DNA from 4 places in the Fictibacillus sp. NRS-1165 genome. Region 1 is predicted to be linked to each of the others. Evidence: riboswitches for the same ligand, from Rfam matches in the RefSeq annotation. Region 1 holds a riboswitch; each other region holds the start of a gene.

Region 1 (7,714 bases):
CGCCTGTCTTCAAACACAGGAATTCTTGTTCTTACTTCTTCAACAAGATCAGTGCTGATCTCAGCATAAAGAATGGTCTCTTCCTCTCCTCCTGCCTCTGCCACAATTTCCCCCCAAGGGTCAATGACCATCGTGTGACCGGCGAACGTGTTGTTCTTATCACTGCCCACACGGTTGCAGCCCACAACATAGCATTGATTCTCAATGGCTCTCGTTATGAGCAGGTTGCGCCAGTGAGTCAGCCTCTGGGATGGCCATTCGGCGGGAACAAACAAGATGGAGGCGCCATCTAGAATATGGGCACGGATCCATTCGGGAAATCGGATATCATAGCAGATGACGCCGGCAGCAGGAACGTTTTCGAGCATGAAATTTCCTTTACTTGACCCCGGAGAAATAAACTTTTCTTCCTGCATGAGACGGATCAGATGGAGTTTACTGTATTCGCCGGTCATTTCTCCTTTTCGATTAAAGGCGTACAAGGTGTTAAAGATTCCTTTATCCGTTTTCTTAGCAACGGAACCTGCAACAATATTTACTTTGTATTGACGGGCAAGGGAGCTCATTATCCGTTTGATCTCCTCGCCGTTTGCATCTCCGATCACATCCAGCCTTTCGAGATCGTAGCCCGTAGTCCACAGTTCAGGTAGAACAATGACATCCGGTTTGTTCTCTGCCGCTTGCTCGATTCTTTTCGATGCCCTCTTTATATTTTCCTTGGGTTTGCCAAGCTCAATATCCATTTGTATCGCTGCAACAGTAAGTTTCATAAGATCCTCCATTAAAAAGTTTTGACAGATTTTTAATAAGCGTATAACATAATTCATTAGAATTTCAAGAAAATTACGAAAGACAGGATGTGTAACTGTGAAACAATTCCAGCAAGCAGAGGCTTTAACTCGTCTGCCTGAACAATTTTTTGCAAAGCTGGTTGGGAAGGTAACCGCTGTAGCTGCTCAGGGGCATGATATCATCAACCTTGGCCAGGGGAACCCCGACCAGCCAACGCCTCCGCATATCGTGGCTGCTTTGCAAGAGGCTGCCCTTAATACGCAATATCATAAGTATTCTCCCTTTAGAGGTTATGATTTTTTAAAAGAAGCGGTTGCTCAATATTACAAAAGAGAGTTTGGCGTTGGCCTTGATCCTTTAAAAGAAGTAGCTGTCTTATTCGGGGGAAAGGCAGGCTTGGTGGAAATCTCCCAATGCATTTTAAATAAAGGTGACTTGGCCCTTGTTCCAGACCCTGGTTACCCCGATTACTGGTCTGGACTTGCCATGGCGGAAGCTGAGATGTGCATGATGCCTCTAAGAGCAGAAAATGATTTCCTGCCGGATTACTCTGAAGTGTCTAAAGAGGATGCAGAACGGGCAAAGCTTATGTTCTTGAACTATCCTAATAACCCAACGGCCGGGGTGGCAACCATTCCTTTCTTTGAAGAAACATTGGCATTTGCACAACAGCATGATATCCTTGTTGTCCATGACTTTGCCTATGGAGCGATTGCATTTGACGGTGATAGACCGGTGAGTTTTCTTCAGGTTCCTGGGGCAAAAGAACAGGGGATTGAAATTTATACGATGAGCAAGACTTATAACATGGCTGGCTGGAGAGTTGGTTTTGCCATCGGGAACGAAAGTGTGATTGAAAGCATTAATCTCCTTCAGGATCACTTCTATGTCAGCCTTTTTCCGGCTGTACAGAACGCTGCAGCAAAAGCACTCCTAGGGCCGCAGGATTGCGTTGAGCACCTGGTCGATATGTACGAGAATCGGCGCGATGTGTTTATTTCAGGATTGAAGAAGATTGGCTGGGATGTGACTGCCCCTAAAGGATCTTTCTTTTGTTGGCTGCCTGTACCTTCAGGATTTACATCTGAAAGTTTTGCAGATTATCTTCTCGAGCATGCGCATGTCGTTGTTGCACCAGGAATCGGCTTTGGAAAAGAAGGCGATGGCTATGTGCGTGCAGGGCTCTTAACGGATGAGAACAGGTTAAAAGAAGCTGTGGACAGGATCGCAAAGCTTAAATTATTTTGAGAGATTCCTTTTTTAAGAGATTGACAGATTTTTTGTTACCTGTCATAATCACAAGTAATTCTAACTTTCAAACAATTGTATTTTCTCTTATCAAGAGCAGGTGGAGGGACTGGCCCGATGAAACCCGGCAACCGGCTTATCCTTTAGGATAAAAACGGTGCTAATTCTTGCAGCGTCAGCTGGCAGATGAGAGGAAGCGGTATCTTTGTGTATATTATGCCTCTTCCCTCGGGAAGAGGTTTTTTATTGGAATAAATCTATGCTTTCGGAGGGATTTCAGCATGGCGACAATAACAGCAACCTATCTGGTTCATGATCCAAAAGGCAACTTTGAGAAAAAAGCGGAAGGCATTGCACTGGGATTAACCGTAGGTTCTTGGACGGATCTGCCAGAATTGCAAAAGGAGCAGCTGCGAAACCATAAAGGACACGTAGTGGAAATTACGGAATTGCCCGAGGATGAAAGGGTCAATCAATATTTTGGCGCTCCCAGAAAACAGGCGCTTCTTAAAATTGCCTATCCTGCGGCTAACTTCACACCAGACTTACCCGCAATATTGACTACCGTTTTTGGAAAACTGTCACTGGATGGAGAAGTAAAGCTGATCGACCTGGATTTTTCCGGGCAGCTCGCTTCAGCTTTTCCCGGACCGGCTTTTGGAATTGAAGGGGTCCGTAATCAGCTTGGTGTATTTGAAAGACCTCTTCTTATGAGTATTTTCAAGGGGGTCATCGGGAGAGATCTCCAATATTTTAAGAACCAGTTAAGAGAACAGGCACTGGGTGGAGTAGATCTTGTCAAGGATGATGAAATTCTTTTTGATAATCCCTTGACCCCTTTTGAAGAAAGAATTAAAGCAGCTAAAGCGGTATTAATGGAGACAGAACAAGTGACAGGACATAAAACACTTTATGCCGTAAATCTGACTGGCCGAACGTATGACCTGAAAGATAAGGCGAAAAAAGCGGTGGAGCTTGGGGCAAGTGCATTGCTCTTTAACGTATTCGCCTACGGGCTTGATGTTTTGCAAAGCCTGGCTGAAGATCCTGACATCAGCCTTCCGATCATGGCTCATCCTGCTGTATCTGGGGCGATTACTCCATCAGAATTTTATGGGATCTCCAACCGGCTGCTTCTCGGCAAACTGCTCCGACTAGCGGGTGCGGATCTTGTCTTGTTCCCTTCACCATATGGCAGTGTTGCTCTTCGCAAAGAAGATGCAATCGGCATTGCAGGTGAGCTGACAGAGAAAGAACCTCACCTGAAAGGCGCATTTCCTGTCCCTTCAGCCGGAATTCATCCGGGTTTAACACCTCTTTTATTGCAGGATTTTGGAGTTGAATGCATCATTAACGCTGGAGGCGGGGTGCACGGGCATCCTGGCGGAGCAGTGGAAGGCGGAAGAGCTTTCCGTGATGCCATCAATGGGTTGCTTCTGAACAAATCGCTTGAGCAGATCAGCCAGGAAAGCAAACCGTTAAAGCAGGCGCTGGACCTATGGGGCAGGCTGGTAAAAGCATGAGCAAGAGGAAAATAATATTTTGTGATTTTGATGGTACCATCACAGAAAAAGATAACATCATCGATATTATGAAAAATTTTGCTCCTAGGGGCTGGGAATATACAAAAGATCAAATTCTTAAACAGGAGATCTCCATTCGCGAAGGAGTGGGTAAACTCTTTTCCCTTATTCCTTCGAATAAGAAAAATGAGATCGCGGACTATGTTCTCTCTACAGCAAAACTGCGTGAAGGATTTAAAGACTTTGTTGCTTATACGAAGGAAAATAACATTCCCTTATATATTGTCAGCGGAGGCATTGATTTTTTCGTATACCCTATGCTCAACGGAATCATTAACAAAGAGCAGATTTATTGCAACGGAAGCAGTTTTCAAGGGGAGAAAATACAGATCCTTTGGCCGCACTCGTGTGATTCAGGCTGCAATAATGATTGCGGCTGCTGTAAGCCTACTATACTGAGAGGCTTTGATTCCTCTACCTACGAAAAAATTGTAGTTGGGGATTCAATCACAGATCTTCAAGCTGCCAAGATTGCGGACAAAGTGTTTGCGAGGGATTATTTGATCGAGAAATGTAAACAACACCATATTCCCTTTATTCCCTTCTCTACTTTTTATGAAATCATAGAGTTTCTCGAGGAAAAGGAAGTGACAATTTGAGTACGCTTGAAGCACTGTGGACAGAACTGGCTGATATTAAGGATGAATTGGCGCTTAGGGACTGGTTTCCTGGAACAAGTGGAAACTTGTCCATAAAAGTGAGCAATGAACCGTTGAATTTTTTAGTTACCGCAAGCGGCAAGGATAAACGCAGAAGAACGAATGAGGATTTTCTTTTGGTAGATGCAGAAGGGATAGCGGTTGATCCAACGCATCTCCGTGCCTCAGCAGAAACCGGTCTTCATGCAAAAGTTTACCAGCTGACCGATGCGGGCTGCTGTCTTCATGTTCATACAGTAGACAATAATGTGATTTCAGAACTGTATGGAGACGAAGGTCAAATTACCTTCAGGGGGCAGGAACTGATAAAAGCCTTTAACATTTGGGAAGAAGACGGTGCCATTACGGTTCCCATTATTGAGAACTATGCCGATCTTAAAACTTTGGCGGAATGCTTTGGAACAGTGATCGGTCCTGATACAAGAGCGGTCCTTATCAGGAACCACGGCATCACCGTGTGGGGAAGGTCGGGATTTGAAGCGAAAAAACACCTGGAAGCATTAGAGTTTCTATTTTCCTATCATATTAAATTGAAATCGCTGCAGAAGCTTCACGATGGGCAACCATCACTTCTATAAAAATTGATTAAGCATAGGGGGATTCCAAATGGCACAATTACGTTTTCATGACAACAATGAAAGATATGAAGAGCTTGAGAAGGTCAGCCAATACCTTGAAAGCCAGGGAGTCATTTACGAAAAGTGGGACATTGAAAAACTTCCTTCTCACCTGAAAGAAAACTACTCTCTAAGTGATGAAGAGAAAGATGAAATTATCCAGGTCTTCAGAAAAGAGATTGATGATCTATCAGAAAGAAGAGGATACGTCACCGAAGACATCATTGCGCTGTCACCGGAGACACCCAATCTTGATGAACTTTTGAAAAACTTTTTGGCTGAACACCACCACTCGGATGACGAAGTACGGTTCATTGTAAGCGGGCATGGGATCTTTGCCATTGAAGGGCCAGAGGGCAGATTTTTTGACGTAGAGCTTGAGCCGGGGGATCTTATCTCTGTTCCCGAAAATTATCGCCATTACTTTACGCTCATGAATGATCGCAAAGTTGTAGCCGTACGTATCTTTAAATCAAAAGAAGGCTGGGTGCCGATCTACGAGAAACAGGAAGCTCAAGTTAAATAATGGTAGCAAACTGCAGCAAGGGATGTTCCCATGCTGCAGTTTTTTTAAATACAGGAGAACCGCAAAACAAAACAAATGACGTGCTGAACCAGCACGTCATTTGTTTATGAAATAATCTTATCTTCTTCTGGCTGCTGTTCGCCCGACTGCTCTCTGCGCAGCTTAATGAGGCTGTAGGTGTGAAGAACGATGACCTTGAGCACGGCATAAACGGGAACAGCGAGTATCAATCCAAGCAATCCACCAAGGCTTCCTGCAACGAGAAGGATCGATATGATGGTAAGAGGGTGAATATCCAGCTTCTTTCCCATCACCTGAGGGGAAATGATGTTGCCTTCGATCTGCTGAGCGATCACCATAACGATCAATACTTTTACAATCATAAATGGAGAATCAATCACGGCAACAATCAATGCGGGGATTACACCAATGATCGGTCCGAGAAAAGGGATTACATTCGTAAACATCGCAATCACAGTAAGCAGAAGGGAATAGTCAATCCCTATGATCAGATAGCCGATATAGAGAAGAATTCCTACACATACACTGACAAGAATCTGCCCTTGAATATATGAACTTAATGCCATATCCATATCAGCAAGGATTTTAATGCCGTTTTTTCTCTGTGCCGGCTGCAGGAGACGGAGCACCATACGAGGAGCTTTTTCTCCCTCCTTCAGCATGTAGTACAAGATAAAAGGGACCGTAACGAAAACCATAATAATACTTGTGATTACACTAATAAAATTGGTGACGCTCGTGCCGATTGTAGCTGCACTCTTTGAAAGGTATTTCGTAATCTTATCAGAGAGGTCATTCATACTGAACTGGCTGTTTTCCTGAAAACGGCTGATCCATTCATTGTTTTGCAGTTCAGCCACTTTTGTACGGATCGCATCAATAAGAAACGGTGTATTCTTGATCAGGCTGTTAACCTGATGCTGAAGAACAGGGCCGATGGAGTAAAACAAGAGAACGAACAGTCCGATGGCTGCTAAATAAATCAGCAGTATGGACAATGTTTTCGGTACTTTTCTTGCATGAAGAAAAGTAACGATCGGCCTGAACAGATAATAGAGAACACCGGCAAGCAAAAAAGGGAAAAACAAAGTTTGAACAAGCACGACAAAGGGACGGAACACAAAACTTATTTTTGTTCCTGCCAAAATGATTAAAAAGACAAGCAGAATAGCATAACCGAAACGAAAAGCTTTGGATTGAGGCATATCTTCACCTGCGATCATTAGAATATATCTCATTATACATGCTAGCTTGCTAGCTTTTCAATTGTGCATTGTTCCCTATCCTATACCGTGAACCATTATTACTTACCTGCATAAAGTAAGTATTGGGCACTTATGGAAGGATGAAACAGCATCCGTAAAGGAAAGGATGATGACTGTGTGCGGGATAACAGGGTGGGTAGACTGGGAGCACGACGTTTCACAAGAGAATAAAACACTAATTAAAATGGCAGCAACCTTATCGAAGCGCGGTCCGGATGCTTTAAACGTATGGAGCCGGACACATGCCGGCTTCGGCCACGCAAGGCTGGCAGTCGTGGATCTTGAGGGCGGCACACAGCCGATGACAAGAGGTGCCGGGAACGCGGCATGTACCTTATGTTATAACGGGGAGCTATACAACACGGAGGACTTAAGAAAAGAACTGCTGAAAAAAGGATACCGCTTTGAAGGGCATTCAGACACAGAAGTGCTGCTTGTTTCCTACTTGGAATGGGGCGAGAGCTGCATCGATCACATTAATGGAATCTTTGCTTTTGCAATCTGGGATTCGAAAAAGGAAAAGGTGTTTTTAGCACGGGACCGGCTTGGAGTTAAACCCCTCTTTTACTCTATAGCGGGAGGGCGTCTTCTATTCGGCTCAGAATTAAAGGCAATACTGGCCCATCCGGATATAAAAGCGGAACTGGAGAGAGAAGGGCTTCAAGAGGTTTTGGGGCTGGGGCCATCCAGAACACCAGGCCATGGCGTGTTTAAAGGTATCAGTGAACTTAGGCCGGGCCATGCGTTAACGTTTGATAGGAACGGCAAAACACTGTGGCGGTATTGGAACATTAAAAGTGAACGCCATTCTCATACGCTTGATGAAACAGTAGCCAATGTAAGAGGGCTTGTTGTCGATGCCGTTCAGCGGCAGCTTGTGGCTGATGTGCCGGTTTGTACTTTTTTATCGGGAGGACTGGATTCAAGCGTAATCTCAGCAATCGCGGCTGAACACTTTAAAACAGAGAAGAGAGGACCGCTCCATACGTTTAGTATTGATTAT
Region 2 (7,714 bases), on a different contig from region 1:
GGCACCAAAATAAAACTAAAGAGGTAAAACACGTGAATGTAGATCTTTCAAAAGATACCATGTTTTCCACGGTTGTCTTCAGGCTAAGGAGTGCTGGCTGTGTTTATGCCGAGGAAGAGGCCCGGCTGCTTATGGATGAGGCGGAAACACCAGCACAGCTGGATGCTATGATAAACGAGCGAATGGCAGGTTATCCTCTCGAACAAATCGTTGGCTGGGCAGAGCTATGCGGTTTCCGCATCGAAGTGGACCCTGATGTTTTTGTCCCGCGGCGCCGAACAGAGTTCCTGGTTGCCCAAGCAGCAAATATTATACGGCCGGGAGATATTGCCGTTGATCTTTGCTGCGGATCAGGTGCTGTAGGTGCAATACTTGCAGCCAGCCATGAAGACATCCAGCTGTACGCTTCAGACATTGATCCCAAAGCGGTTCAGTGCGCTCGCCGAAATATTGATGCTTTAGGTGGCCATGCATATCAAGGTGACTTATACGAACCTCTCCCAGAAACCCTCCGCGGCTCCGTTAATGTTCTGGTTGCAAATGCTCCCTACGTACCGACGGATGCGATCGGGTTGCTGTCTGCTGAGGCCCGTCTCCACGAGGACCGAATAGCACTGGACGGCGGTAAGGACGGCCTCGACATCCAGAGGAGGGTGGCTGCTGGTGCGCCAAACTGGCTGGCACCTGGAGGCTATCTTCTGGTGGAGACCAGTGACCGGCAGGCACCGCTATCTCTAGCAACTTTTACTGAAATCGGATTGTTGTCAAGGGTGGTCCGCTCCAGTGAACTTGAATCAACGGTTGTGATGGGCATGAAACCAAAAACCTAAAATGAAAATAAAAAGCCGCATCAGGAGTAAACAGCTGATGCGGCTCTTACCTTTTTAACACTGATTAACGCTGTGATTTTCGATAACCTGCTTTTTGAGCTTCAGCCTCGGAGCAGAACATGACCTCGGCTTTCGTCCGGTCATAGTATTCTCCGCCAGGCATGTGGTAGATACCCGATTGGTTTCCTTTAATGTTGCAGCTGCCTTTTGGTTCCTCAGATGTTTTTCCTTGATTGCCCTGATTGTTTGCTTGTGAACTCCCTCCAGAAACCGTTCCGTTTGCTCGGCTGTCTTTCGCTTTTGCATGGAATCCGTCTTGTTGGGCGTAGTTCTCGATCGACCATATTCCGATCCCTGCTTTTTGAGCTTTTTTCTGTGTGGCACGGAACTGATCAACGTATTTCGTGTTCGGCGGGTATACATATGCCACACGGGCAAGGCCTTTTTCCAGGAGCAGCTGGTTAAAGTTTTGCTTGCCGATCCATATGTAAGCGAGCAGTCTTCCATATTTATCGCGCTCCGAAACGTCCAGCTCCACACCGACTTTTTTGCCGGTCAACTGTGATTTCGTAAATTTAGAGCTTTCCGGTCCGAATGGCTGAACACCAAGCCTCGGGTGTTTTGTTTCAGGTGAATCGATGAGAAGCATGCGAATACGTTCTTTTTTTCCATTCCTAAGCTTTACGTCCAATGTATCGCCGTCAATCACATATGTAACGGTAGCCGGGATGCCATTTACTGCGTTTTGTCCTGTGGCGGTATTGGTTTTAACATTATTTGACGAAGGGTTTTCTTGTTTGGCCGCAGGATCATCTGCATTGTTGCCCGGATTTGTGCTTGTTTGGGCTGAATTAGGCGATTGGGCACATCCTGAGCTAAAGACGGCGGTAAGCAGCAGAATGATTAGTCCAGTTAGAATTCCATTTGATTTTGTTTTCAAGTTGATCTCCCCTTATGTTTTAAAACGTTCAAGATGGGCAGCGGGTCCGATTAAAAATACAAAAGCTATTATACTACGATATGGAATGGAGAAGAACAATATGGTTAAGTTTAGCGGCTCTTTTGAATAAGAAATAAAAAAAGGGGTTTTTGTATGCAGGGTGAATGTAAAACTCTGGGATGAAAGTATTGCGATGGGAAGGCAGAAAGCGCAAAATTCAAATACATAGAGGATGTGAAGGATTGAGCAAAACTAGTAGCTGAGGTCATTCTGCTGATGCTCAGCTTGATTTATGTAGTAGCACGAGTCACGCAAAAAGCATTGTATTTAGACAGGTTTTCGGTAAATGCTGAAAATCCCGTGCGTTTTCATTGGAATACAATTGGTATCAACACAGGCTTTATTAAAGAGGATCCAGGATCGGTCTATTATATTTGGATCACACCGGTCTACATCGCCGTACTGCTTGCCCTCCTCTTAACGATCATGGCTGTTGTCAAGAGGAAATAGAAGTAAGGGTGCCAGGCACCTTCAAAGGAGAAGAACTCTTAGTGAGCCAGGCGGTGGTCGCAGCAATCAACTTATTGAAGTGAGGGATGGAAGAAAACGTATGGTTAGCTCCTTTAATGAGATGAATGTTGCTGTTTCCACAGGCTCTTTTTCGTGTTTTCTCAAAAAATTCACTGCAATAATGGGCCGAAATGTCTTTGTCATCTGTACCATGAACAAGCAGCACGTCACCGGTAAATCGGGAAAGCTGATCTAACGGGTGAAACTTTTTAAGCGACTGCATGAATGTTGTGGTCAGGGAATAACCCAAGTGATCCACATACCCTTTAATAAATAAGTTGCTGTATTCTTCTTGTCCAATGATTTTTACGATATCTTCAAACGGTTTTCCTACCGCCGACCAGAGGATCAACCGTTTTACCCGTTCGTCGCGGTCTGCAGAGTGTACGGCGACCGCGCCTCCAAGGCTATGGCCGAGCAGCGTGATTTGATCGGGATCAATGCCAGGCAGCTGCAGGGCAAAGCTGACAGCAGCATGGGTCTGGTCAATCAAGTCTTTAAAGCAATGTTCACCATAGTTTCCTTCGCTTTCTCCGCATCCCGCATAATCAAACCGAATGACTACAAATTGATTTTTTGAAAGGTGCTGAGCGGTTTTAACAAACAAGCGATCTACTCCGATCCGATTGCTTGTAAACCCATGGCAAATAACAACGACTGGCCGCTTGGATCGCTCTTTGCCTACGGGGGAATCTGGATAATGTACAGTTGCAGTCAGCTTTTTTCCTTTCCAGTGGATACAGTCATGCTTTTCCATATGACCAACTCCTTAAATTTCAGTTTTTATAAATAACTATTCTTATCTATTTACTTGGAATTAGGATGTTAAAGAACCCCTTCCTATGTTCACTGAAACATAAGAAGGGGTTGAAGAGACCGAAGAATGATCAACACAATTCTTATCTTCCAAGCAACTCGGCTTGTTGAAATTGGCACAGTGCTCTAAAAGAGTCTGTTGCCGAGGTTTCTCAGGGTCAATTCCCTCCACCTCTCTTGATAAGAAGTATATAATTTTATTTAATGTAAAATAAATTTAAAAGTTTGTCAATTGGAAAATCCTAAATTGGGACAACTCATTCAAACCGGTATGTATACATCCTATGCTATTTTTTTATTTTGGTGCTATTATTTTGGTGCCTGGCACCAAAATCTAAAATATTTTATACTGTAAATTAATAAACTGTTAGAGTAATAGACTTAGACCGGAAGAAGGATAAATGTGATAGAAAAAATAAACCAACAGCTTGAAAGATGGATGCCATTTATTACACCCGCAAGTGTCATCCTAGGAATTTTGCTTACGAACGAACTGAAGAGCTGGCTTTTTTTAGTCCCATGGATCTTTTCATTCATGACATTTTCAGGTAGTTTAGCATCTAATTTCAATCATCTCCGCCATACACTTTCCCGGCCGTTGCCCATACTGACAGCACTTATCATCCTGCATATCGTGATGCCGATGTGGGCATGGGGAGTCGGACACATTGCGTTTTCCTCTGATACTCATACCATCACCGGACTTGTATTGGCAATGGTTATACCGTGCGGCGTGACAAGCAGCATATGGGTGTCCATCTATAGAGGCAACAGTACCCTCGCGCTTTCCATTATATTGATTGATACACTGTTATCACCGATCGTCGTTCCTTATAGCCTGGCGCTATTTGTTGGAGAGACCGTTTCCATTGATGAATGGTCCATGGTAAAGGACTTGCTGATTATGATCGTTATTCCGTCTGTCATCGGCATGCTGCTGAATCATTGGACAAAAGGAAAGATAAAAAACACGTTTGGCAAACGAATTTCGCCTGTTTCTAAAATCTGCATGAGTGTTGTGGTCGCCATCAATGCTTCGGTAGCTACCCCCTATTTGGTCCATGTGAACGGCAAACTTTTGTTGATTGGCTTGTTCGTTCTGTTTATTGCGGCCAGCGGATACTTAATATGCTGGCTGACCGGTATGTTTTTTGGTTGGAAAAGAGAAACGGTCATAGCCCTTGTTTTCAGTGGAGGGATGCGTAATATTAGCGCCGGTTCTGTTATTGCGCTCACCTACTTTTCACCGGTAACTGCAGTACCTGTTGTTGTCGGGATGCTGTTTCAGCAGATCCTGGCCTCCGTTTATGGCCATGTGTTAGCAAAACACTACGGCAGGCACGATGTTCATCCTAAAGAGAGCAGGAAGGCCGCTGTATAGTCAAAAGCTGGTGCCAGGCACCGTCATTACACATGTGTGTAAACGCGGTGCCTGGCACCAGTTTGCTCATTTCCCTTTCTTAACGGATAGGATGAAACGTACCAGCAATGTTTCGAGCTGCTCATCCTTTATCTTTTTTGTGTTGAAATGCTGGTGAATCTGTTTTTTTAGCACGTCACTGGTCATCACCATTCTCCTTTCCTCTTTGTTTTCCTACTTTTTCTTCCCTTTGAACAATATCCCTGCTTGTTGTCGAAAGAAGGGGTAATATGTCTTATGCGCTATATGTAGTGGGTCCATTTATTATGATTTTATTACCATACTTGCTTGAATATATTTCCTGATTTTTGAAGGATTAAACATGAAATTAATAAAATTGAAGGAAACGAGAGTTTGAGTGGGGGGTTCCTTTTTCAGCCCTTTTTTTATGAAAGCATGCTAAACTGATTGTATACATGAATTACCAATATAAGGGGGGGATTTGATACGGAACGAATCAAAATCGCCTTGTCGCCTTTCAGTTTTAAGAGTTGATACTAATAAAGTGAAAAATTCTTAAAACAAAGGAGAACAATCAAGTCATGATTTATGAATTGCCTCGTGAACAATACGCTAATATAAAGAAACTGTTTAAAGAGCAAAAGCATCATCCCGTATTACAGGGAGTCATTTCAGGAATAAACCGCGGAAAGATCTTTGTCGATGATGTTGAAACGCCGTCCACCACATTAGTCTGGGCGTTTAATGAGATGTTTTATCTGGCAGGAGACTGTACAAACCATGCATTCAACTCCTGTCTGCAGCCATTTATAGCGGATGTTATAAAGTCACAAGCCTTGGAAGTTGGTGAGCAAGACTTCAATCTTGAAGTCTATCCTTCTGAACTGTGGCAGGACGTGATCCCATCTATTTTTCCTGTGGGATTAAAAGTCGGTGAGCGGGTGCCTTTCAAGTTTCACCCAGAGCAATTTTCATCTTTTAGACTTAATCCCTTGCCTGAAGATTATCGAGTGCTGAGAATTACTCCACAGTTGCTTTTCTTGGATTCTCAACAGATCATCAGTAAATTCTGGAGTTCAGAGGAAGCATTCTTTTTACATGGGCTGGGATGGGCTGCTCTCCATGGCAACAAAATCATTGGCACATGTATAAGTGTATTTGCTTGTGGAGATGACCTGGAGATTGGCATCCATGTTTATGACACATCACATCGGGGCAAAGGGCTCGCAACGTGTATGGCTCATGGCATGATCACTGATTGCATGACCATGGGGATTTCCCCTCATTGGACAACGGAAAGCTTTAGGTATGATTCCATCGTTATTGCACAAAAGCTTGGTTTTGAAAGGCTTCCTAATTATCAAGTGTACTATCTTCCCTATAACTATTTTTAATGGAGCCAGCAATCATTGCTGGTTTTTTAATGTTTATATCGACACATTTGTCGATGTTTAGGAATTTTATGGTATAATCATGGATATTATTTCAATTTTTGGAACTATTAGAATGAACGTTGAAAAAACATTTCCATGATGTATGGCTGTAGAAGGAGGGGGAATAATCATCAAAAAGGTATCTGTTATTATTCCAATCTATAATACGAAAGAATTTTTACCAGAGTGCCTGAATTCGGTAATCAACCAGACGTACCCCAATTTAGAGATATTGCTTATAAATGACGGTTCTGATAAACCATGCCGTAAAGTGATCATGGAATACGCAAAAAAGGACGATCGTATAAGCGTTATCCATTCTACAGAACGAAAAGGCGTCGGGGCCGCCAGAAATGCAGGGCTGGATACTGCAACAGGTGATTATGTTTACTTCTTGGATAGTGATGATTATCTGCCTTTGACCACTATTCAGCTCCTGACCGAAAGTATTGGGCAGTACAGCATGCTATCCGGAAGAGTAAAGAAGATTACCTTTAAAGTAGAAGCCGATCTCCCTGAGCGCACACATAAAGTTTTAGAAAATCGGAACAAAGACCGCTTGTTTAGAAATAATTCGGTACTCAACCGATTAATTTCACTTCATTTTATACATAGCCACAACCTCAGATTTACTGAGGAGGTGGAGTGCTATTCAGACATTTCTTTCCTGATACCCGCCATGATTTATTTAGATCGATGTCCTTATTTAACGGACTGTCTTTATTATAAGAGGGTCAGGAACGATCCGATCACTAACCCAGCGCTCTCCCAGCTCGAAAGGGATAAAAAGGTTGGTGATTTTTTGCGGATCTATAATGATATGAAAGACTGTTATGGCAATCATGCAGCGGCGTCCAATTTTCTTGATCAGCAGTTTCTAAATTATTACCGCCGATCGGTCATCATGCTTCTTGCGGATCGAAAGCAGGTTGAGCAAACCTTTAACAAAGCTTCAATATCAGCAAAAAAAGTAAACCCCCGATCGATGAAGAAGTTAAATATACTTGTAAAAGCTGAGGTGGATCAGCTGAAAAAAGAGAGGAAGGCCATCTTTAGCGGATTAATTAAGCTTCACCATTTTCTTTATAATGCAGCAGGAGCCATCAGAAGCAAGCGCAAAATATTTTTAGTTCTTTATCGAAGCCTATTTATTCGGCTGCCCTTAAAAGAAAAAACGGTGGTTTTTGAAAGCTTTTTAGGAAAAAACTACTCTGACAGCCCAAAATATATTTATGAAGAAATGCTAAAAAGTAAAAAGGGGTATAAATTTGTCTGGATCTTTAATGAAAAAAGGAAAATACCGGGTAACGCAAGACAGGTAAAGCGTTTCAGCCTGGCTTACTATTATTATCTGGCTACTTCTAAATACTGGGTCAGCAATTCGAGACTCCCGATGCATCTTGATAAAAGGCCCGGAAACATCTATTTGCAGACATGGCATGGAACCCCTTTAAAGCGGCTTGTTTTTGATATGAATGATGTATATTCTGCGAATCCAGATTATAAAAAGCATTTTTATAAGCAGTCAAGAAGATGGGATTATTTGATAGCGGCTAACCAATATTCATCTGAAATTTTCAGAAGCGCCTTTAAATATGAAAAAGAGATGCTGGAGTTCGGCTATCCCCGCAATGACATTTTGCATGATGCGGATCGCGAAGAAAAAGCACAGCAAGTGAAACCTCAGCTTGGCCTTCCTTTGGATAAGAAGGTAATTCTTTATGCTCCAACATGGCGTGATGAT
Region 3 (7,714 bases), on a different contig from region 1:
ACAGACATTACAATTTGATTAGCCTTTACCTTCGGTTTCAGTTCAATGAGCGCTGTTTCGGCGTCTTTCGGCTTCATGGCCAAGATGATGAGATCTGCTTCTTGTACTTGGACTTCACTGTAAGGAAGAGCAACCACTTTATAATTTTTCATTAGTTCAATTCGTCGCTGATCATTTTGTTTGTTTGTCATCACAATGTTGCTGGGCGGTAATTTTTCCTGATTGACCATTCCGGCAGCAATCGCCTCGGCCATGGAACCTGCTCCAATAAAAAGCACTTTTTTTGTTTTTAACATGCAACCTCTCCTTATTGCTGTGTTAAGTTCACTTAAGGTCCTATCTTAACATGTTAAGAAGAGGTTTCAACCCTTTGATGGAACATCGTCCGTTATAGGCAATAATCTCTTAAGAAAGTGAGAATGAGTGATGATAAATAGGACAGGTTGTAAGAAATTATAGAAAAACCTATTAAATCACTGGATTTGCGAAAATAAAATTATGGCTTGGCATGCTGTGGCGGAAGAAGAATCGTCTTCAGCAGCTGTCGTTGTTCATCCGGCCACCATGCGCCACAATCTTCGGAGACAATGCAAGCTGCACATTTTTCAAGGTCAAATACTTTCATACCTGAAATGGGGGGAGAGTAGACATGCAAGGTGATCAATGGTTTCTTTTCATAAGTACCCATCTTATGGATCATGCCTCTTCCCACATTCAAAAGTGAGCCCTTTTTTTCAATCTCCTTTTTTACCGCCACGGGCAATCCCCCTGGCTGCAATTTATACAGCGTGTGGTTTGAGGATCCAGATATAACTTGTACCCACCCAAACGACCGCCCGTGGTCATGCGGTGAGCAATCCAAGGTCTGAGACCAGGCCATGACCAGAATTTCTACATGGTCGCTCTTAAAAATTAATTTCCTGCCATAAGGTTTATTTTCTGGATTCATCACAAAAGGAGCGGCGTCAGTTTCAGCCGCCTGTAGTTTTTGGATCGCCTCCAGCAAATCGTCTGAAGAGGGAAAAACGAGCGGAGAAAATATTTTTTCGATTCTTTTAAGGAACGGCACGTTATCATCCTCCTGGTGTCATTGATCTATAACCAGTATATTGGATGGTCACAAAATAAATGAAAAATCCGAAACATAACCCTTAGGGGCTGAGCAAGTCCGCAAAAAATGGGTGTACAGGAATCGTCCATAGGCTTTTGACGAAACGAAACGATTCAAGGAGGTACAAAATTTTATGTATAAAAAGATCGGTTTAATTACAGGGATAACAGCCATTGCGCTTTCGATCGCGGGAGGAACATCTGCAAGCGCACATACGGTTAAAGAAGGGGATACGTTATGGAAGCTTGGACAGTCTTATGACGTTTCCTACGAGGATATTAAAAGGGACAATAACCTGGAAGGAAATATCATCCGCCCTGGTCAGCAATTAAATATACCGGCTGTTAAAGGGGTTAGCCAGGAGCGGGCAAAAGCGTCTTCCGCAGATAAAAGACTGCTGGCTTCCCTCGTTGAATCCGAAGCGATGGGTGAAAGTTTCGAAGGCAAAACAGCAGTCGCCGCTGTTGTTTTAAACAGAGTAGAGGCTGACAGCTTTCCGGATTCGATTCAAGGCGTCATTTTTGATAAAGGGCAGTTTCAGCCGGTATTTGAAAACAACCTGAAAAAGCCTTCTTCACAATCTGAGAAGGCGGTGGAAAAAGCACTGGCGGGATATGACAATACAAATGGCTCGCTTTTCTTCTATAATAAAACAACAGCGGTAAGCCGCTGGCTCGACACTAAACCAGTGAATAAAGTGATCGGAAACCACACATTCAGCAAATAATGAAAAACAGCCTCATCCCTGTCATCAGCAGAGATTGAGGCTGTTTTACAATTTACTCGTACTTTTAATGCTAAGACCCGACACCTCAATCTTATGGCTGTTCCGGGCAATCAGTACATCACAAGTCGCATGCCTCGTAATGTATTGTGACACGCTTCCAATAAAAATGCGCTCCATCGCGTTTAAGCCTGTTGCACCGCAGACAATTAAATCAGCGTCATGCATCGAAGCAAATGACAGGATTTCGGTTTTGGGAGACCCGTAATTGGATAAAGTCTTCACATGTTTTAATCCAAGTTTTCTGGCCTTTTGTTCATAATCTTCGAGTAGGGTTCCACCATGGTTTTTGCCAGATCCCTTTTCAATATCCACAGTACCTGAATCCATGGGAGCCGCAGGAATCCGCTCCTCAGAGATATGGACAATCAAAAGCTGGGCATGATATTCCTTTGTTATTTCAATCGCTCTGTAAAAAGCTACTTCTGAAGATTCCGATCCATCTACACCTACAAGAATTTTCTCATAATATGGCATATAAACCCCCTCTTTTTCGTATGCTTTATAAATTCTTTCCCTTAAATTTTATTTGACAAACGTGGGAGAGTACGGTAATTTGGAACATATTAAAGTATTTATTATTTGAAAAATTCATAATTAACTCTTATCAAGAGTGGTGGAGGGACTGGCCCGATGATACCCGGCAACCTTTAGATTTATTCTGAACAGGTGCCAAATCCTGCAAGGCAAAAAGCTTTGACAGATAAGAGAAGGTCACGCCCAAACGGATGATTGCACCTCTCTGAATCTTTTAGAGAGGTGCTTTTTTGTTATATAAATTGGGGGGATATCTGTTGGAAAATACAAAGCTGCCTGCTGTCAATCATACAGCAGCAATAGGAGAACTAACATTAGAATCGGGTAAGGTGCTGAACGATGTACATATCGCCTACCAGCGGATTGGTGCAGCGGACGCGCCTGCGATCTTCGTATGCCATGCACTGACAGGCAATCACTATACATTAGACAGCGAGATAGGAGAAGGATGGTGGACAGGGTTATTAGGAAGCGGGGAATATATTGATTTGGGCCGATACCAGGTGATTACTACAAATGTGCTCGGTGGCTGCGATGGCTCAACCGGAGCACTTTCCATCAATCCCGACACAGGTGTGCCGTACGGACCGGATTTCCCTGTCATCACGATTAGAGATATGGTGCATGCGCAAAAAAAACTTTTAGATGTTCTCGGGATCAGACGATTGGAGGCTGTAATCGGCGGATCGCTAGGAGGCATGCAGGTACTGGAGTGGGGCTTGCTGTATCCAGATTATATGGAGCGCTTAATTCCCATTGCCGTGACACCGACACTAAGTGATTATGCGATTGGTTTTAACGCGGCCGGCAGATCGGCCATCATAAGTGATCCTTTATGGAATAACGGGAGATACAGCCCTGATTGCGGGCCAAGAAAAGGGCTCGGCATTGCCCGCATGATCGGTATGCTCACCTACCGTTCAGGACGTTTATTCGACCACCGTTTTCAGAGGAAACAAACCGGAAATTGGGAAACCATACAGGAGGAAGCTGTGTTTTCGGTGGAATCGTATCTTCATTATCAGGCGGATAAATTAGCCGACCGATTTGATGCGAACTGTTATCTCACTTTATTAAAAGCGATGGATACTCATGATATTGGCAGGGGAAGAGGTGGAGTAGCTGCCGCTTCACAAAATTATAATGTACCTATGCTATGTGTTGGGTTTTCCGGGGATCTGCTTTACCCGGTTGATTCGATGCAGGAGTTTATTCTTTTGGTCCAATCAGGAAATAAAGAGGCACGTTTTCAAGAGGTAAATACAATGTTTGGCCACGATGGGTTTTTGACCGAGTTTGATAAGTGGGGAAACCTGTTCGCGAATTTTATGAGAGAAACAATAAAGACATGAGGTAAATTTCTCATGTCTTTATTTAATGGTTTATTCAACAGCTGGTTTTTCAACAACCATCGACTTATCAGCCGGTGCAGATTGTTCTGGCCGCTGGCGGCTGATTCTCCCGCCACCGACAGATAAAGCGACCAATATACCCGCGCCAATAAAAATCAAGCCCGTTAAAAAGACGGTGGTGAATGAATTGCTCCAGGCAGTCTGTATGGAGTGAATCACCGTATTTTTAATGCTGCCAGGCAGTTTAAGAAGGTCGGGATGGATTAAAAGGCTGAACAGAGCATCCGTTTTGTCTGCGAGTTTTTGAAAGAGCCCTTGAAGCATCGGGTTCGATTGTTCACTCACGACATCTTTCATTTTTGTCTCTAAGGAGTGGTTCATTACTACGTTTAAGACGGTAATACCAATCGTACCTCCGATCGAACGGAAGAACGTAGAAGCGGACGTTACAGCTCCCAGTTTTGATTTTGGAAATTCGTTTTGAATAGCGATCATCAAGGTCGGCATGACGAGACCCATTCCTAATCCCATAACAATCATGTAAGCATAGGCTGTTAATTCCTTAGAATCTACACCCATCGTACTCATTAAGTAGAACCCGACAGCTGTAATAATCATACCGACCGTCAGTACGGTTCGGTAAGGAAGTTTCAATAGAAGTCTTCCTCCGATGATGCTTGCGAGGATAAGAGAGATCATCATAGGTGTCATGGTGGAACCTGCTTGTGTTGGTGTGACACCCAGGATCCCCTGCATAAACATCGGCACGAACATGATCGCGCCAAACATCCCCAAACCAAGCAAGAAACCTAAAGCGTTGGTTGTTGCGAACACACGGTTTTTAAATAAGGAGAGATCCAGTACAGGCTCTTTTGCTCTCTTTTCTACAAACCCAAAAACGATCATGAGAACGATGGAAGAGCCGAAGATCAATCCGCTTTCCATTGAAACCCATTCAAATTTATCTCCGCCAAACGTTAACCCAAGCAGCAACAGGACGATGGCTGGAATCAGTGTGATGATTCCAAGATAATCGATATGGACTTCGTCTTTTGGCCTTACCAATTCATTTTTCATCCCAACGAAGATAAGGATGGCAGACAGGATACCAAACGGTACATTAATTAAGAAAATCCAGTGCCAGCTGATCGTGTCGACTAAAAATCCACCGATGAACGGACCGATGACGGAGCTTAACCCAAAGATTGCTCCAAAAACACCCTGCCATTTTGCACGCTGTTCCGCTGTGAAAATATCACCTATGATGGTTTGGGAAAGGGGCATGATCATTCCGCCGCCTAGACCCTGCAACCCTCGGTAGAAGATCAATTGTTCCATGGAGGTAGCCGTTGCACATAAGCCGGAACCAATGACGAAAATGACGGTACCGATTAAATAAAGTGAACGGCGCCCGTATAGATCTGAAAGCTTCCCGACGATCGGAATAATCGTAGTCGAAGTGATTAAATAGGCGGTTGTTACCCAGGCAAAAATGGAAAAACCATTTAGTTCGCCGATAATGGTAGGCATCGCAGTACCGACGACCGTCTGTTCCATTGCACTGAAAAACATTCCGATAATAAGGCCTAATAAGACCATATTACGGTTGATAGGTTTCTGTTGTTCAATTTTCATAGGATAGTTCTTCTCCATTCTTTTTTATACTATTTGAATCTTTAAGTGCTGTGCTATTTCTTTACAATACGGTTTCAACTCAGAAACTTTTTTTAGATTGGCGAGTACTCCTTGAATGGAAAATCGATCGGGTGCCTTCTGTTCAAGGCACCTTTTTAAATAATCAATGGCTTTGAGGTGTAAGTCGTAATCCTCTTCATCCATTCCGAGTATATCGAGCTGATCCTTCATGTTAGCGACGATTTCCCTCAAGACATCATCAGCGCAGCTGGAATGGTCGGAAAAGTAAGCCTTCACCATTGTTTCTTCCATTAAAGGAGGACCACCTTCAAGCAGAATTCCGTCCACCAAATGATCCATCCGCTTGAGAATATAGGCAGGGAGCCGCTCGATATCCAAAGGTATTTGGCTGACAATCATCAATTTCACAAAGATCGTTCGTATTCCGTCCAACAATAGGGAGAGATCATACAGGTAAGGGGCAGCTTCAGACCCGTAAATCTCCATGAGGGTATCTTCATACCACGTCTTCATTTCCATCTGCATCTTTCTCATGTAGCGGTGAATATCTTCATTCATGGCGACGGCTTGTTCCCGAAAATGCATAATTATAAAATCTTTATGTTCTGCGATTTGTTTCAGTTGTACAAGAATCTGCTGTTTGAATTTTTCCCTCGGGTCCATGTTCAATTTATCCACTGCTGTAATTTGAGCCTTCATGTTTTCATGGTTGTATTTAAAGATCGACAGGAGCAGTTCTTCTTTGGATTTAAAATGAAGATAGAAGGCGCCTTTGGAAATATTGCTTTCTGTGGCGATTTCCTGTATCGAGGTGAATTCATATCCTTTTTTTGCAAATAAAGTTAGTCCGCTTTCAATGACTTTTATCTTTTTACGATTCGTTTTAATCACCTTCCCAGCATGTTCCCCCAGTGAAAACTCTGTTTATTTAACTTTATTAACTAAATAACACTCAATCATTATATTACTGATATGACCAGTCAGTCAATCTTTTTATTTAAAAAAAAACGCTCATATTCTAAAGCGTTTTTTTCACTGTATTTAAGCAAGCAATGACAAACCGCCGTCTACGATAATCGTCTGTCCTCTGATCATGCTGGCAGCTGGTGTGCATAGAAAAAATACAGTTTCAGCGATATCGTTCGGCTCAACAATACGTCCCGCCGGGTTTTTTTGTTTTGCCTCGTTCAGCAACTCCTCACGGTTCGGGAAATGTTTAAGTGCATCCGTATCGACTGCCCCACCGGACACCGCATTCACCACAATTCCTTTAGATGCTAGTTCTACTGCAAGATAACGGGTGATGGCTTCAACTGATGCCTTTGATACGCCAACGGCCACATAATTTGGAAGCGCCCTGATCGAGCCGAGGCTGGAGAGGGCGACGATAGCGCCTGATCCTTTTTCTGCCATAAGCATGGCTGCCTGCTGAGAGGTAAACAGATAAGCTTTTGCGTTGATGTCCTGAGTCCAATCCCAGTGGCTTTCCTCAATCTCCAGCACGGGCCGCAAAACTCCAGAAGCCGCATTGTTTACAAAAACATCAAGCCGTCCAAAGGTTTCTTTTACTTCGGCAAATAAAGCTTTGATCTGGCCAAGGTCACCGACATTTGCTTTCACCAGATGAACCTTGATTCCGTATTGGGATTCAAATTCTTGTTTTGTCAATTCTGCATCTTTCTTTTTTCTCATGAAATTTAACACGAGGTCATAACCTTCGGAGGCAAATTTGGAAGCGATCGCTTTTCCGATGCCTCTTGTACCGCCTGTTATCAGAGCTACTTTTTTCGTCAACAAAAACACGTCCTTTATCACATTCTGCATTTAGTACCTGGTCCTAATATTAAGGCGGTTCCTTCCGAATGTCAATGCAGGACCCTAAACCAGGCAGTTGAAAGGAAAGAAGATGAGATATACTATATAATAGATTTTTATAGTTTTAATGATGAAAGGGATATTTATATGACCATAGATCAATTGCGATTACCGAACGCACTTGCTGAAAAATTAAATGATGAAAGAAACAGGCGGAGGGAAACGACAATACCTGAGTTTAAAGGTCTTATTGGTGCTGAAGGGTATACAGCAGAAGATCCTGAGATTGTAAAAGATGCAGTTATTGCTCTGTTGATGGGAAAGAACGTACTGCTGAAAGGGCCGACAGGATCGGGGAAAACAAAGTTAGCTGAATACTTGTCATTTTTGTTTCAGCAGCCTCTCCATTCCATCAACTGTTCCGTCGATCTCGATGCGGAAGCGTTATTGGGGCACAAG
Region 4 (7,714 bases), on a different contig from region 1:
TACCAGCTATTCGCAACAATACACCAATAATTAACATTGAAGATAAAGTATTAAAAATTCAAAGAGGGAATGATTCCTTAAGAAACGAGCTGATCGAAGCTTATCAGCCGTTCATTAAGAAAGTGACTTCAAAGGTATGCAGTCAATATATAGATCGTACGATGGACGAATTTAGTGTAGGTCTCTACGCGTTTAATGAAGCCATTGATCAATATCAAGAAGGTCAGGGAAGCCGTTTTCTTTCTTTTGCCGACATGGTCATACGCCGAAGAGTGATTGACTATATAAGAAAAGAAGTCAGGCAGAACCGACTCATCTACTTGCAGCCGGATGAAGAGGATGAAGAAGGCCGTCTCGAAGACAGCTATGCAGAACAGAAAGCTGCCATGGAGCATTACGAAGAAAAAATCCAGGCAGAAAACCGCGTTTATGAAATCGAAGAATACCAAAAACTGCTGAAGGAATTCAGCTTGAACTTTAAAGTGTTGAGCAAACACTGCCCGAAGCACGTTGATGCAAGGGAAAATGCAAAAGAAATCGCTCGTTTGTTAGTAGAAAACCAAGAAATGGCTGAATTTTTATTGGAGAAAAAACAACTTCCTATAAAAGATTTATTAAGTATGGTTTCCTGCAGTCGTAAAACAATAGAGAGAAATCGAAAATATATAATAGCGGTATCGCTAATATATCTAGGGGACTTTAAAGCGTTAAAGTCTTATATTCAGCCTTAAATAAGGGGAAGTTAAACGGTTGTAATTATTCGTGGGGAACGTACGTCTTAATTCGTAAAGCAAAAAAGCAATAAATCCCATGATGGTTATGATACGAAGCAGATCCTTCGCCTAGCAGGAGGGATATGTGGGATGAAAAATGGTGTTTTAATGGAAGTAAAGAAAGGAAAAGCCGTTTTATTAACGAAAGATGGCTGTTTCATTACCGTAAGAGTACCACGCGGAGAACATCCGGTGGTAGGTATGGAATACAGTATTTCAAGGTTTACAAAAAGCAGGGTACGACGATTGCTCTTTCCTTCTCTTTCACTTACTATAGGAGCATTGCTTATATATGTTTTATTTTCAGGAGTCTATCCACTGGGCCGCAACGACAATACTGTTGCGGCTTATGTGAGTTTTGATGTAAATCCGAGTCTTGAAACGGGAGTTAACCATGATTTGCAAGTCATAAAAGTTAAAGCCTACAATGCGGAAGGCAAAAAAATTCTCCAATCATTAAATCACAAAAAAAACGTAAGCCTCTCCCAGTTCGCCTCATCTTTGCTGAATGCCTATGAAAGCAAGGGATATTTAACAGAAAACCCGGATGTAATGATTGGTACCACGATTGTGGACGCCGAAAATGATAAACTTTCATCTTCATTGGATGAAGCGGTTTCATCCATAAAACGAAATGCCGCGGTCTTTAATACGAAAGCGGCTATCATGGTAAAAAGTATTAACACGGAAAAACGGAAAGTCGCCCAAAAGAACGGGGTATCTTCCGGTAAATATATGATGTACCTGGATGCGAAAAGAAAAGATAAGAATATATCTCTTCATCAAGTGAAGAACATGTCATATACCGAACTAAAGGAAAAGATCGAACCTGATCGCAAGCTTCCGAAAAAAGAAATAAACCATAAAAAGAAAATCTCAGAAAAAATGATAAGACACCCAAGAACTATTGAAACGATAACCATTAAGACAAGCTCTTTGCAGGGCACCTCATCTAAGGAGATTGTATCCAGACCGGAAGACCGACAGGCAGAAAATAACCGAGTTACTGGATCGGAAAATCAGAAGGTCCGAAAAATGGAACAGGGGAAAGGTTCAAAAGCGGTTAAGCGTCATTCCTCAAAGACTATACAGAAACCAAAACCTAATCATAAACAGCCAGCAGATTACACGCGGCACGGAAAAAATACCAAGATGAAAACTGTTCCAAAACACCCTGATGCTTCTGAAAAGATAAAACATGAGAACCACGATAAGAAATGGGGCAATAATGAAGAAACACCAAAGGCAACCCCGTACAGGCACCATGAAAAAAAGGCCTGGAAAAAAGCAAAACCAAAAAAATTAAAAGTACATGAAAAAGCAAGCTAATAATCGACAGGGCGTATGTAATCTGTCGAAGGAAAATTCAAGGAAGACATCCTCCTCCTCCAGAACATTTACCTATAGATGTTTTTTAAGAGGGGGATGTTTATGGATTGGATTCAATGGCAGGAAAGGGTTCAAAATACAGCCTTTCTTCAGCCGCTCATTGGAATGGGAATTCCTCATGTAAAGGCTGAAGCAGAATGTATATATTTTTCCTTTACAAGTAAAAGCAGCGGTTCTAAAAAAACATTGATGATATCGGGCAGCCGGGGTGAACTTCAAGAGATGCTTGACGGCCATTATCGGCTTAGCGATTTAATCAAGCAAAAGAAAGTGACCTTTTCGGGTACGTACAGAGAACAGCTGAAACTGGAATCTCTCCTCTTTTTATGCAAAAAGAATTCCTAAGTCAAAAGAAACGGGTCTTTCTATCTAAAATTTATGAACAATGGATTGACACTCCCCAATGGGTAATGTTAAAATTCGAAACGTGTAAAGAAAAGCGAACTAAATAGCGATTAACAAAATTCGTTCTTATCGCGAGTGGTGGAGGGACTGGCCCTGTGAAACCCGGCAACCGTTAAGCATTACCTGCTTAAAAAGGTGCCAAATCCTGCAAAGCAGCCTGCTTTGGGAGATGAGTGACGGTGCATATATAAATGATTATGCCCTTCTGCTCATGACCTGCAGAAGGGCATTCTTTATTTTAAGAAAGTGAGGGATACAGTCTCTTGATAACATTAGACGCAGTTAAAAAGATTTTCCAGACGAAAGACGGAGCGGTAAACGCGGTTGACCATGTTGACCTTTCCATAGAACAAGGAGAAATTTTCGGGATTATTGGATACAGCGGGGCAGGGAAAAGTACGTTGATCCGTATGCTCAACATGCTGGAAAGACCGACGAGCGGAGATGTTACTGTAGCCGGAAAAAATCTTTCCCAGCTCAGTAACAGGGAGCTGCGGAAAGCTCGTCAGGAAATCAGCATGATCTTTCAGCACTTCAATTTACTTTGGTCCAGAACGGTAAAGGAAAATATTGCTTTTCCACTGGAGATTGCAGGTGTACCAAAAGAGGAGCGCCAAAAACGAGTCGATGAACTGATTAAGCTTGTCGGACTCGAAGGGCGTGGTGAATCGTATCCGTCCCAATTGAGTGGAGGACAAAAGCAAAGAGTGGGGATCGCTCGTGCTTTGGCGAACAATCCTAAAGTTCTTCTGTGTGATGAGGCGACTTCGGCTTTGGACCCGAAAACAACGGACAGCATCCTTAACCTATTGGTTGAGATTAATCAAAAACTGGATTTGACCATCGTTCTTATTACACATGAGATGCATGTGATCCGAAAAATCTGTCATCGTGTAGCGGTTATGGAAGATGGCAGGATTGTGGAACAGGGTCCGGTTCTCGATGTTTTCAGACATCCGAAAGAGTTCATTACGAAAGATTTTGTCAAGCAAATAACGGAGCCGGAAGAAACAACGGATATGATCAAACAGCTGGCCTCTGAAAAGCCGCAAAGCAAGATTGTTCAGCTTACTTTTGTTGGCGGAAGTGCGGAGCAGCCTGTTATCACTGAGGTGATCCGAAAATTTGATGTTCATGTGAATATCCTTCAGGGCAAGGTATCCCAAACGCAGAACGGACCGTATGGAACCTTGTTCATTCAACTGGAAGGTGCCGATCAAGAGGTCGATGAAGCGGTAACCTATATGAATGGGCAGAAAGTAGAAGTGGAGGTGATCTCATATGAATAATCTTTTTCCGAACGTGGATTGGGCGCAAATGTGGGCCTCTACCGGAGAAACGCTATACATGACAGCAATCGCTGTCCTCGCCACTTTTATTATCGGTCTTTTCTTAGGGTTGGCATTATTTTTAACGGGTAAAGGGAACCTATGGGAGAACAAGTTTTTTAACTTTGTCATTGCAGCAATCGTAAACATCTTTCGATCCATACCGTTTATCATTCTCATCATTTTATTGATTCCGCTAACCCTTTTCTTAGTAGGATCTATGCTTGGAGCGAATGCGGCACTTCCTGCTTTGATCATCGGCGCTGCACCGTTTTACGCCAGGATGGTCGAGATTGCACTTCGGGAGGTTGATAAGGGAGTCATCGAAGCGGCAAAATCGATGGGTTCCAGCAACAGTCAAATCATTTTTAAAGTTTTGATTCCTGAAAGTCTCCCCGCACTGATTTCCGGTATTACGGTCACGTCCATCGCGCTTGTCGGCTATACAGCAATGGCGGGAGTAGTTGGAGCGGGAGGGCTCGGAAATCTGGCATTCCTTGAAGGATTCCAGCGTACGCAAAATGATGTAACGTTTGTCGCTACTGTGATCATCCTAATCATTGTATTTATCATCCAGTTGATTGGGGATAATGTAACTCGTACCATTGATAAACGTTAAGGTCTATATTACACAACCAGGAGGAGCAACATGAAAAAAATTATCGCAATCGTCCTTATGCTTGCACTGACAGCAGCACTTGCTGCCTGTGGGGCAAACGGAGGAAAAGAGAAGAAACTTGCTGACGATAAAATCGTTGTGGGAGCATCCAATGTCCCTCATGCTGAAATTCTTGAAGCGGCCAAGCCTTTAATGAAGAAAAAAGGAATTGATCTTGAAATCAAAACGTTCCAGGATTATGTACTGCCTAACAAAGCGCTTGCGAACAATGAGATTGATGCTAACTACTTCCAGCACGTTCCATATTTGAAATCTCAAATGAAGGAAAACAAAAATTATAAGTTTGAAAATGCCGGTGGTATCCATCTCGAACCAATCGGCGTTTATTCTAAAAAGTACAAATCATTAAAAGAGCTTCCAGATGGCGCAACCATCATCATGAGTAACTCTGTTGCAGATCATGGACGTATGTTAACCCTTCTTGAACACGAAGGCCTGATCAAACTGAAAGCAAGTAAAGGCTACAATTCCAAAATCAAGGATATTGCAAAAAATCCTAAGCATTTAAAATTTAAAGCAGACATAGAGGCGGGCCTTCTTCCAAAAGCGTATCAAAAGGGAGAGGGAGACGCTGTCCTGATCAATACGAACTATGCGATCGACGCTGGGTTGAACCCTCAAAAGGATTCAATTGCCATTGAAAGCGCCGATTCACCATTTGTAAATATTATTGCTGTACGTAAAGGTGACAAAAACGCTAAAACAGTAAAAACGCTCGTTGAAGTGCTCCATTCTAAAGAGATCAAAGACTTTATCAATCAGAAATATAAAGGTGCCGTTGTACCGGTAAACAAATAAATTATTTCAATGAGGACAGCCTTTGGGCTGTTCTTTTTTTTGTCCATTAGTAATATTTGTAAGATGATTTATAAATTCGTTGTGGGGGGATGGATGATGGAAGTGCAGCAGCCGGCTGGTTTTTGGATCAGGCTAGGAGCCTGTATACTGGATGGACTTATTATCGGTATTATTTTAGCGTTCATCGGATTTTTATTTACTGGAGACTTTATATCAGAAGATCCGGGTGGCGATTGGTTTACGAATGTTGTGAGTTTTCTTTATGCGCTTTTGCTGCCAATCTTCTGGAGTGGTTATGTGATTGGCAAAAGAATCTGTGGCATTCGGATTGTAAAGGCAGATGGCAGCAAGCTTGGGTTTGGGGCGATGGTCATGAGGGTGTTGATCGGGGGCCTTATTTACGGGCTCACGCTAGGCATTGCATTGATTGTCAGTGCCTTTATGGTCGGTATACGAAAAGACAAAAGGGGCATTCATGATTTGATCGCAGGGACGTATGTTACCCACCTTCCCCCTCAAAAGGAAGGGTAAAGATAAAAATAAGACGGCTGCTGCCGTCTTATTTTAATGTGATCGATGTGATTTCGGGACGGCAGAAGAAACGGAAGGGGAGGTGAGTCGTCCCCATTCCTCTGTTTGTGTAGAGAAATTTGTTTTCTGCTTGATAAAGCCCGCTATGATATTTTCTGCCCATTTTAGAAGTGACGATGGGACCGAACAGGGGCAAGCGGATTTGGCCGCCATGGCTATGGCCAGATAGCTGCAGATCAACAGGGAACTTGGTGCTCACCTTAAAATAGTCGGGTTCATGAGCCAGCAGAAAGGTACAGCGTCCCTCAGGGATACCGGCTAGCGCTCTTTCGATATCCGCTTCTCCCCTTAAGTAATCATCCAGTCCGGCGATGTACAGTTCATCTTCTCCCTTTTTAATTCTCCTATTTTCATTGATAAGGAGTTCAAACCCGCTTTTGCCCAATAGCTCTGAAATCGTATGGATGTTTTCAAGATAATCATGATTGCCAAGCACGGCCAATTTTCCATAGGGAGCATTGATTTTTTTTAAGTAAGGCAAACTCTTGACAGCAGATTTCAACGATCGGTGGGAGTTGACTAAATCGCCTGTGAAGACGACCAGATCGGGGTTGAGTTTCTGAATTTCAACGGCCATTTTTGCAATATGTTTCGCTTTAAAATGAAAACCTAAGTGAAAATCACTGATATGAACGATATGGAATTTTTTAAAGCTATCAGGCAGCCTCTGGATTCTTATCTCTATTTTGTTCAGATCAAACCAATAGGGCTCAACAAAAGCGGAATAAAAAGCCGCTGCACCGGCTGCAGCTGCTAGACTGCCTATTCCGATTGAACCAGCGATCAATGATTTTTTTATTTTTTCCTCTTCCATCTTATACTCCTTTATTCAGCCTCTTTTAGCCCATTATATTCCCATCATCTGAATTCTTTAAGCAAAACGTTCCGCTGTTCCATGAAAGAAAGGATAAGAAGAGAAGCAATAACTCATACTAAATTTTGTCTATCTTAGGACAGGAGGATGAAAAGGATATGGAACATCATGAAATGTCTGGATATAACTCAACACAGCACCATTTAATCCGTTACAAAGAAGGTTTAGCGAAGTACACAGATCATATGCCAGAGGTGGCTCATTCTTTTAATGAATTTACTCGACATTGTTTCAAGGAAGGTGAAATCTCTGAAAAAAACAAGCAGCTGATTGCTTTAGGGATCAGTATTCATGCCCAGGATGAATATTGCATCATCTATCACACCAAAGGCTGTTTGGACCAGGGCGCCAGTGAAAATGAAATTCTTGAGGCCGTTGGTGTTGCGGCAGCCTTTGGAGGCGGTGCGGCAATGAGCCAGGGTGTAACACTCGTTCAGGAATGCATACAAGAACTTAAAAATCCTATGCAATAAAGCCGAAAGAGTTCCTATATTGGAGCTCTTTTTTTGTATTTCCTTACATCAGGGAGCTTTTGAGAGGATATATAAGGATGTATGAGTCAGTATGCATCAATATAAGGAAACCCCTTCATCTTTGTAAATATGGCGTTGAATGGAATTTGAAGCACGCCACGGGTGTTTGTTACGCTATACTTGTTGATTTAGTGTTAATAACACGAAAGGATGATTCATTATTCACTCGATAAAAGTAAATCATACTTCTGAAATGGAAAAAGCACTGCAAAAGAATCATGGAATTGGTTATGCTGAATATGAACGTAATCTAGAGAAACGGATCACCATAGAACAATCCAGGGAAAAAGAATATCAAAAAAGTTTAGAAGTCTCTAATGAAATGGAACGAAAAATTCTATAGT

What was found. A riboswitch is a leader RNA that binds a small molecule or an ion and turns the genes downstream of it on or off. The one in region 1 is predicted to bind S-adenosylmethionine.
Region 2: another riboswitch for S-adenosylmethionine. It lies ahead of ABHN01_RS04155 (alpha/beta hydrolase); the one in region 1 lies ahead of mtnW (2,3-diketo-5-methylthiopentyl-1-phosphate enolase).
Region 3: another riboswitch for S-adenosylmethionine. It lies ahead of metX (homoserine O-acetyltransferase MetX); the one in region 1 lies ahead of mtnW (2,3-diketo-5-methylthiopentyl-1-phosphate enolase).
Region 4: another riboswitch for S-adenosylmethionine. It lies ahead of ABHN01_RS14135 (methionine ABC transporter ATP-binding protein); the one in region 1 lies ahead of mtnW (2,3-diketo-5-methylthiopentyl-1-phosphate enolase).

What each region holds. Positions count from the first base shown of each region.
Region 1 is NZ_JBDPNU010000004.1:130,417-138,130, forward strand. It holds gene ABHN01_RS01880 (carbon-nitrogen family hydrolase) at 1-770, opposite strand, end outside; gene ABHN01_RS01885 (pyridoxal phosphate-dependent aminotransferase) at 868-2,040, shown strand; SAM riboswitch class I at 2,125-2,233, shown strand; gene mtnW (2,3-diketo-5-methylthiopentyl-1-phosphate enolase) at 2,322-3,563, shown strand; gene ABHN01_RS01895 (2-hydroxy-3-keto-5-methylthiopentenyl-1-phosphate phosphatase) at 3,560-4,222, shown strand; gene ABHN01_RS01900 (methylthioribulose 1-phosphate dehydratase) at 4,219-4,860, shown strand; gene ABHN01_RS01905 (1,2-dihydroxy-3-keto-5-methylthiopentene dioxygenase) at 4,889-5,425, shown strand; gene ABHN01_RS01910 (AI-2E family transporter) at 5,530-6,669, opposite strand; gene asnB (asparagine synthase (glutamine-hydrolyzing)) at 6,818-7,714, shown strand, end outside.
Region 2 is NZ_JBDPNU010000012.1:99,696-107,409, forward strand. It holds gene ABHN01_RS04140 (putative protein N(5)-glutamine methyltransferase) at 60-830, shown strand; gene ABHN01_RS04145 (thermonuclease family protein) at 895-1,770, opposite strand; gene ABHN01_RS04150 (hypothetical protein) at 2,047-2,280, shown strand; gene ABHN01_RS04155 (alpha/beta hydrolase) at 2,267-3,097, opposite strand; SAM riboswitch class I at 3,237-3,343, opposite strand; gene ABHN01_RS04160 (bile acid:sodium symporter family protein) at 3,560-4,537, shown strand; gene ABHN01_RS04165 (GNAT family N-acetyltransferase) at 5,119-5,931, shown strand; gene ABHN01_RS04170 (bifunctional glycosyltransferase/CDP-glycerol:glycerophosphate glycerophosphotransferase) at 6,074-7,714, shown strand, end outside.
Region 3 is NZ_JBDPNU010000026.1:180,800-188,513, reverse strand. It holds gene proC (pyrroline-5-carboxylate reductase) at 1-296, opposite strand, end outside; gene ABHN01_RS13545 (cysteine dioxygenase) at 497-1,069, opposite strand; gene ABHN01_RS13540 (cell wall hydrolase) at 1,245-1,838, shown strand; gene ABHN01_RS13535 (universal stress protein) at 1,884-2,372, opposite strand; SAM riboswitch class I at 2,497-2,605, shown strand; gene metX (homoserine O-acetyltransferase MetX) at 2,690-3,784, shown strand; gene ABHN01_RS13525 (MDR family MFS transporter) at 3,815-5,419, opposite strand; gene ABHN01_RS13520 (TetR/AcrR family transcriptional regulator) at 5,444-6,331, opposite strand; gene fabL (enoyl-[acyl-carrier-protein] reductase FabL) at 6,482-7,234, opposite strand; gene ABHN01_RS13510 (AAA family ATPase) at 7,403-7,714, shown strand, end outside.
Region 4 is NZ_JBDPNU010000028.1:31,349-39,062, forward strand. It holds gene sigI (RNA polymerase sigma-I factor) at 1-731, shown strand, start outside; gene ABHN01_RS14125 (anti-sigma factor domain-containing protein) at 864-2,102, shown strand; gene ABHN01_RS14130 (hypothetical protein) at 2,205-2,507, shown strand; SAM riboswitch class I at 2,631-2,743, shown strand; gene ABHN01_RS14135 (methionine ABC transporter ATP-binding protein) at 2,831-3,856, shown strand; gene ABHN01_RS14140 (methionine ABC transporter permease) at 3,849-4,514, shown strand; gene ABHN01_RS14145 (MetQ/NlpA family ABC transporter substrate-binding protein) at 4,545-5,372, shown strand; gene ABHN01_RS14150 (RDD family protein) at 5,469-5,903, shown strand; gene ABHN01_RS14155 (metallophosphoesterase) at 5,932-6,777, opposite strand; gene ABHN01_RS14160 (carboxymuconolactone decarboxylase family protein) at 6,936-7,310, shown strand.